One region of the Streptomyces sp. NPDC047917 genome, then DNA from elsewhere that is predicted to be linked to it. Evidence: riboswitches for the same ligand, from Rfam matches in the RefSeq annotation. Region 1 holds a riboswitch; each other region holds the start of a gene.

Evidence for each region. Region 1 has a riboswitch for cobalamin ahead of ACGF8B_RS13110 (cobalamin biosynthesis protein). Riboswitches for the same ligand answer to the same signal wherever they lie in the genome.
Region 2: another riboswitch for cobalamin. It lies ahead of ACGF8B_RS11570 (ABC transporter substrate-binding protein); the one in region 1 lies ahead of ACGF8B_RS13110 (cobalamin biosynthesis protein).
Region 3: another riboswitch for cobalamin. It lies ahead of ACGF8B_RS32595 (prenyltransferase/squalene oxidase repeat-containing protein); the one in region 1 lies ahead of ACGF8B_RS13110 (cobalamin biosynthesis protein).

The regions. Positions count from the first base shown of each region.
Region 1 covers NZ_JBIDCA010000005.1:62,295-64,549, reverse strand. Annotated here, with positions in the region: gene ACGF8B_RS13115 (cobyric acid synthase) at 1-38, opposite strand, end outside; gene ACGF8B_RS13110 (cobalamin biosynthesis protein) at 35-1,048, opposite strand; cobalamin riboswitch at 1,193-1,325, opposite strand; gene ACGF8B_RS13105 (hypothetical protein) at 1,476-1,706, opposite strand; gene ACGF8B_RS13100 (anion permease) at 1,751-2,255, opposite strand, start outside.
Region 2 covers NZ_JBIDCA010000004.1:402,637-404,891, forward strand. Annotated here, with positions in the region: gene gndA (NADP-dependent phosphogluconate dehydrogenase) at 1-1,007, shown strand, start outside; cobalamin riboswitch at 1,134-1,287, shown strand; gene ACGF8B_RS11570 (ABC transporter substrate-binding protein) at 1,325-2,255, shown strand, end outside.
Region 3 covers NZ_JBIDCA010000014.1:319,935-322,189, reverse strand. Annotated here, with positions in the region: gene ACGF8B_RS32600 (hypothetical protein) at 1-621, opposite strand, end outside; cobalamin riboswitch at 718-857, opposite strand; cobalamin riboswitch at 934-1,070, shown strand; gene ACGF8B_RS32595 (prenyltransferase/squalene oxidase repeat-containing protein) at 1,183-2,255, shown strand, end outside.

The DNA of each region.
Region 1 (2,255 bases):
TCGGAAGTGGTACCGGCGACCAGCAGCCCGCCGCTCATGCGTCTCTCCGTCCTGCGGTGCGAGGCCCCGCCACGTTCGTCCCGGTGGTCCGGCGCCCGGCGAGCCGACGTGCGGCGAGGGCCGCGCCGAGCCGCCCCGCCACGCAGACGCCCAGCGCCAGCGCGCTCACCCGGCGCGACAGCCGCACCGCGCGCTCGATGTCCGCGCTCTCCACGGCCCGGCCCGTCTCCCCGTTGAGCACCGGGCGGTGCTCGACCCGGCCGCCGTACGCGAGGGTGCCGCCGAGCCGTACGCCGAGCGCACCCGCGAACGAGGCCTCCACCGGGCCTGCGTTGGGGCTCGGGTGCTCGGCGGCGTCGGCCCGCCAGGCCCGGACCGCGCCGCGCGGCCGCCCCCCGGCCGCCACGGCGAGCAGCGCCGTGAGCCGGGCCCCCGGCCAGCCGGCGAGGTCGTCGAGGCGGGCCGAGGCCCAGCCGTAGCGCAGATGCCGGGGCGAACGGTGCCCGACCATCGCGTCCAGGGTGTTGACGGCCCGGAACCCGGCCAGCCCGGGAACCCCGGCCAGCGCGCCCCACACCAGCGCGCCGACGACGGCGTCCGAGGTGTTCTCCGCCACGGACTCCACCACGGCGCGGGCGATCTGCGGGCCGTCCAGGGAGTGCGGGTCGCGGCCGCACAGATGCGGCAGCCGCTCGCGGGCCAGTTCGATGTCACCGGCGGCCAGGGCTCCGCCGATGGCCCGCGCCTCACGCCCCAGGGACGTGCCGCCGACGACGGACCAGGTGACGGCGGCGGTCAGCGCCACGGAGGCGGCGGGGCTGCGGCGCACGGCGCGGGTGATCAGCGCGGCACCACCCGCGGCGCCTCCGGCGCAGACGAGAGTGTGCAGCGCGCCCCGGCCACGGTGGTCGCGCCACAGCAGGCGCTCGACGTCCGCCGCGGCCCGCCCGAACGCGGCGACCGGGTGTCCCCTGCGGGGGTCACCGAGCAGCAGATCGCCGATCAGGCCGGCCGTGGCGCCGTACGCGAAGATGCGGTCGGCTCGCACGGTTCAGCCGGCCGTCGCGCCTCGGCGGACCTTCGTACAGGCGGCTCTCGTCGAGAGCGCCGAAACAGCGGACGCACGGCAGCCAGGCATGGCGATATGTCCTCACTCAGGGTCCGCGCCCTGGTTCGACGTGACCGGCGACGAGAGTCTCCTGGCTCCCGGATCCGCGGTACCCCCGGCCTTCCAGCCCGCTCGTGCGAGCCGTGACTTCCGGTGTTGGGGGACCGCTCCCCGGTGACAGTGGCGGGACCGCGCCGGATTCGCACCGGCTTCCTCTGCTGTCGCCGTAATTGGCTCCGGCAGTCCACCACGCTCCGCGAACGCCCGTCAACCTGCCGTTGACCTGCGACGGTGCAGTGTGCTGATACCCACATCGGGCCGGACACCGAGGTGTCCGGCCCGACGGGGGAGCGTGCGCGGGAGCGGCTCAGGCGACGATCAGATAGATCCCGTACGCGACGGCCGCCGCGCACAGCCCGAAGCAGACGTACGCGCCGGCGCGGGCCAGCAGCAGCGAGCCGCCGGAGCCGCCCTGCGCCGCCGGTTCCGGCTGCTTGGAGAGGCCGACGATGCCCAGGGTGAAGAGGCCCACCAGCGCGACGGTGACAACGAGGGAGACGCCGAATACGGAGCCGAGGGCTGCCCAGTCGATGTTCATGCTGAATCCTTAGACGGCCTTGGACGGCCGGCCTGGCGGCCGGCTCAGACGGTGGCGGGTCGCGCCGGGTCCTGGGTGGTTCCGGCCGGGGCCGGAATGGTGGTCATGAGGTTCTGGGACGGTGCCTGCACCGCGGCCGCCGTGGGCGGCGGGCTGACGGCGGCGATGGCCGTGGTGACGACGCCCGCCGGTTCGACGCCGGCGGCCGAGGGCGCGACGTCGTCGTGGCCGACCGGCTTGCGGCGCGACAGGAGCCAGATCGCACCGGAGCCCAGGACCAGCAGCGCCGCCACGACGACGACACCCCAGGTGCCCTGCTTGGTGAGGAGCTCCGCGCCCGCGCCGACCAGACCGGCGGCGGGCAGGGTCAGACCCCAGGCGACGAACATCCGGGTGGCGGTGGACCAGCGGACCACACCGCCCTGCCGGCCGAGGCCCGCGCCCATCACGGCTCCGGAGCAGGACTGGGTGGTGGAGAGGGAGAAGCCGAGGTGCGAGGAGGCCAGGATGACCGTGGCCGCACTGGTCTGGGCGGCGAAGCCCTGCGGC
Region 2 (2,255 bases), on a different contig from region 1:
GCGGCAGCAAGGAGTCCTACGACTCGCTCGGACCGATGCTGGAGAAGATCTCCGCGAAGGCCAAGGACGGCGCGCCGTGCGTCACGCACATCGGTCCGGACGGCGCCGGGCACTTCGTGAAGATGACGCACAACGGCATCGAGTACGCGGACATGCAGCTCATCGGCGAGGCCTACCAGTTGCTTCGCGACGTGGCCGGATACTCCCCCGCGCAGATCGCGGACATCTTCCGCGTATGGAACACCGGGCGCCTGGACTCGTACCTCATCGAGATCACGGCAGAGGTGCTCTCCCATGTCGACGCGGCGACCGGAAAGCCCTTCGTGGATGTCGTGCTCGACCGGGCGGAGCAGAAGGGCACCGGCCGTTGGACCGTGCAGGTCGCCCTCGACCTGGGCGTTCCTGTCTCCTCCATCGCCGAGGCCGTGTTCGCCCGCTCCGTCTCCGGCCACGCCGCCCTCCGTGACGCCTCACGCCACCTCGCCGGACCGACCGCCCGCAAGCTCGGTGAGGACGAGGCGGCGGCATTCGCCGACCAGGTCGAGCAGGCACTGTATGCCTCGAAGATCGTCGCCTACACCCAGGGCTTCCACGAGATCGCGGCGGGCAGCGAGCAATACGACTGGGACATCGATCTCGGCAGAGTCGCCTCGATCTGGCGCGGCGGATGCATCATCCGGGCCGCGTTCCTCGACAGGATCACCAGCGCCTACGAGGCCCAGCCCCGGATGGCGAGCCTCCTGTCCGACAAGAGCTTCGCCGGAGAGATCGCCGCCGCACAGGACGACTGGCGCACCGTGATCGCCACCGCCGCGACCCAGGGCGTCCCCACCCCCGCCTTCGCCGCCGCCCTCGCCTACTACGACTCCCTGCGCGCCGGACGCCTTCCCGCCGCCCTCACCCAGGGCCAGCGCGACTACTTCGGCGCGCACACCTACCACCGCGTCGACCGCGACGGCACCTTCCACACCCTCTGGGGCGGTGACAGAACCGAGGTCGAGAGCTGACCGGTACCCGCAGAGCCGATGGCGGGGCGGGCGACCCTCCTGGTCCGGGCGAAACCTGCCCGCAGGGCCGGTCGTCGTCGCGGACGTCGGCGTCCGGGGCCGCCCGGGGCGGCCACCGCAAGGGGCATGATCCGCGCAATTCGCGGTCTGACAGAATGGCCTTTGAAATCTCAGGCGACGCGCGTCAGGAAACCGGTGTGAATCCGGTACGGTCCCGCCACTGTGACCGGGCTGCACACAGCCCGGAAGCCAGATACTGACCGCGCCGCCTTCTCGTACAACCAGGGGACGAGGACATCCCCCGGAAAGGCTCGGCCATGCCCCCGATACGCCGTGTACCCCTCGCGCTCATACCCCTGCTTCTACTGCCGCTCACCGGCTGCGGAACCGGTGGCGAGAGCAGGGCAGAGGCCGCACCGGCCGCCGACGGTTTCCCCTACACCGTCACCAATTGCGGTACGAGGACGACCTTCGACGCCCCGCCGAAGCGGGTCGTCACCATGAACCAGCACGTCACCGAGATCATGCTGGCCCTCGGGCTCCAGGACCGGCTGGCCGGGACCGCCTACCTGGACGACAGCATCCTGCCGGAGTACCGGTCCGCGTACGACGGCACCAAGGTGCTCGCGAAGGAGTACCCCTCCAAGGAGGTACTCCTCGGCGCCAACCCCGACTTCGTCTACGGCGGGTACGCCAGCGCCTTCGACAAGGCGAAGGGCCAGGACCGGGCGGGGCTCCAGAAGGACGGCATCAACACCCGGCTGAACATCGAGAACTGCACCAGGGGCAGGGTCGGCGTCGATCAGCTCGCCACCGAGATCACCCAGGTGGCCAGGGTCTTCGGCGTACCGGAGCGCGGCAGGAAGCTGATCGCCGACGAACGACGGAAGATCACGACGGTCGGGACGGAGCTCAAGGGCTCCGCACATCCCTCGGTGTTCGTGTACGACTCCGGCGAAAGTTCCGCTTTCACGGCGGGCGGCAAGGGCATCGGCAACGAGATCGTCCGGCTCGCCGGGGGACGGAACGTCTTCGCGGACCTCGACGCCACCTTCGGCGACGTGTCCTGGGAGCAGGTCATCAAGCGCAAGCCCGAAGTGGTCGTGATCTACGACTACGGAGGCACCACGGTCGAGGCCAAGAAGAAGCGGCTGCTGAACGACCCGGCACTCGCGGACGTGCCGGCGATCAAGAACAAGAAGTTCGCGGTACTCCCGCTGTCCTCGGCCGTGCTCGGTGTCCGGGTCG
Region 3 (2,255 bases), on a different contig from region 1:
CTGGTACGTCCAGCCGCCGTCGACGTGCTGGTTGGCGCGGATGCGGGTGACCATCGAGTCGGTCAGTGCCTGCGGGACGCGGTTGGTGCCGCTCTGGGTCTTTGCACCCCCCAGCGACAGAGCGGCGAATACGGTGCCGTTGAAGTTTCCGGACGGGCCGAAGTAGCCCGCCTCCGCCGTCTGCCAGTAGGAGTAGATGTTGGCGATCAGGTTGCGGGAGGCGGAGACCCGGGCCGGGTCGATGCCGGCGGCGTAGGCGTTGAGGGTGCCGCGCTCGTAGTCGGTCACGACCGGGGAGGCCTGCGGCCAGCCCGCCGTCGACAGCAGGTTGCGGTAGACGGTACGGGCGTTCTTCGTGGTGTCGCCGCCCGGATAGACGTCTACGACGGCGGTGCCGGTCGCCGCGAAGGTGCTGAAGGCCCACTCGTTCGACAGACCGGAGCCGGCGTACGAACCGTCCGCGGCCTGAAGGGACTTGAGATACGTCACGCCATTCGTCTTCGACGTGGCGATCTGCGCGGGCGACGAAGTGGCGAATGCCGGCAGCGCGGTCAGCGCGAGGGCGCCGAGCGCGGCGGGCACCGTGAGCGTGAGGCGGCGAGAGGTACGGGGACGGGACATGGCCTGCTCCTGGGATGAGGGACGCCGACCAGACCGGAGCTCGTGCGGGCGGACAGCCCGGAGCGCGGTGGCGGCCGTCCGAACGCGTGGTACGGCTTGTGATGTGCTTCGCCATACGGGCATTCGGGCTCGGAAACGGCCCCCTGCCGTCCCACACCGCTGCGCGTCAGCCCCGGATTCGCACCAGGTTCCCCCATGTGGCAGCCCAGGACGCTACCCGAGTGATCAGAGCTCCGCCAGCCACTTGCGAGCGGACACGCTCAAGCGGGGCCAGAGCCTGCCAGGTAAGACGCAGACCACCTTGACGGTGTCTTTATCCGCGTGGTCCACTCCGACTGATAAGCACTCAGCTCCAGGGGAAGCCGGTCGAAATCCGGCACTGACCCGCAACCGTAGGCCCGGGACCGCCCGGGTGAGTCGGAATGCCTGGAGCCAAGTTTTTTACAGCGAGAAACGCCGTCGCGGACTACGGCGTGGTTCGAAACGGCTCTCTTGCGGCCTCTGGCCCTTGGGAGCCCTCTTGCCACGCACTGGTCTGCCCGGCCGACACGAGGGGCCGTGGTGGGGACCGCAGAGCAATCAGAGCAACGCAGGGGCAGCAGGCAGCTGGTGTCCCTCGTATCGGCGGCACTGCTGACCTTCGGCGCGAGCATGGTCTTCGTCGGCGGGACGGCGCCCGCCTCGGCCGATCCCATCGAGCAGTGCACAGCAACCAGCGGCGCCATCGTAGCGGTCGACTTCGGCCCCTTCGGCGGCAACGTCGAGAGGGGCTGCGACACCACCCCCATCACCGGCTACGAACTGCTGCAGACCGCCGGATTCACCATGGAGGGCACCCTCCACGACGGTCCGGCCTTCATCTGCCGCATCGGCAAGGGCATCGGCACGCAGTACCCCACGCCCGACAAGGAGAGCTGCGTCCTCACGCCGCAGGCCACCGCCTACTGGTCGTACTGGACGGCTTCGCCCGGCCAGCGGAAGTGGTCCTACAGCCAGCAGGGCGCCATGGCCCGCAACCCGAAGCCGGGCGACGTGGAGGCCTGGGTCTACGGCGGTACCGACATCGCCGGCACCAAGGGCAAGCCATCCTTCACTCCGGACGACATCCGCGGCTTCACCACCCCCGACCCGACCGTTCCGACGGCCCCGCCGAAGGTGCCGGCCGGGCGCGTCGACGTGCCCGCAGCCACCCGCTGGGTCACCGGGACATTGACGGACGGGGAGCGCGTCGTCGACGAGGGCTCCACCACACCGAACCACTTCCTCACCACGGAGGCCGTGTTCGCCCTCGCGGCGGCCGACCGCAAGAGCCCCGTGGCCAAGAAGGCCGCGGACTTCCTCGCCACGCCGGCACAGACCGACGCGTACGCCTACCCGGCGGGCAAGGACGGCATCCCGGACGCCACCGCGGCAGCCCGGCTCGCGCTGGTCGCCGAGGCGACGGGCAAGGATCCGCGTGCGTTCGGCGGCCACGACCTGCTCGGCGACCTGGTGAAGTACGCCTGCCCCCGCGACATCGGCGACGGCGAGAACGTCGAAGGCTGCTTCACCAAGGGCGACTTCCGCACGACCGGACAGGCCGACGCGCAGGCCATGGCCGTCATCGCCCTCGTCAACGCCGGCGTGACGCCCCC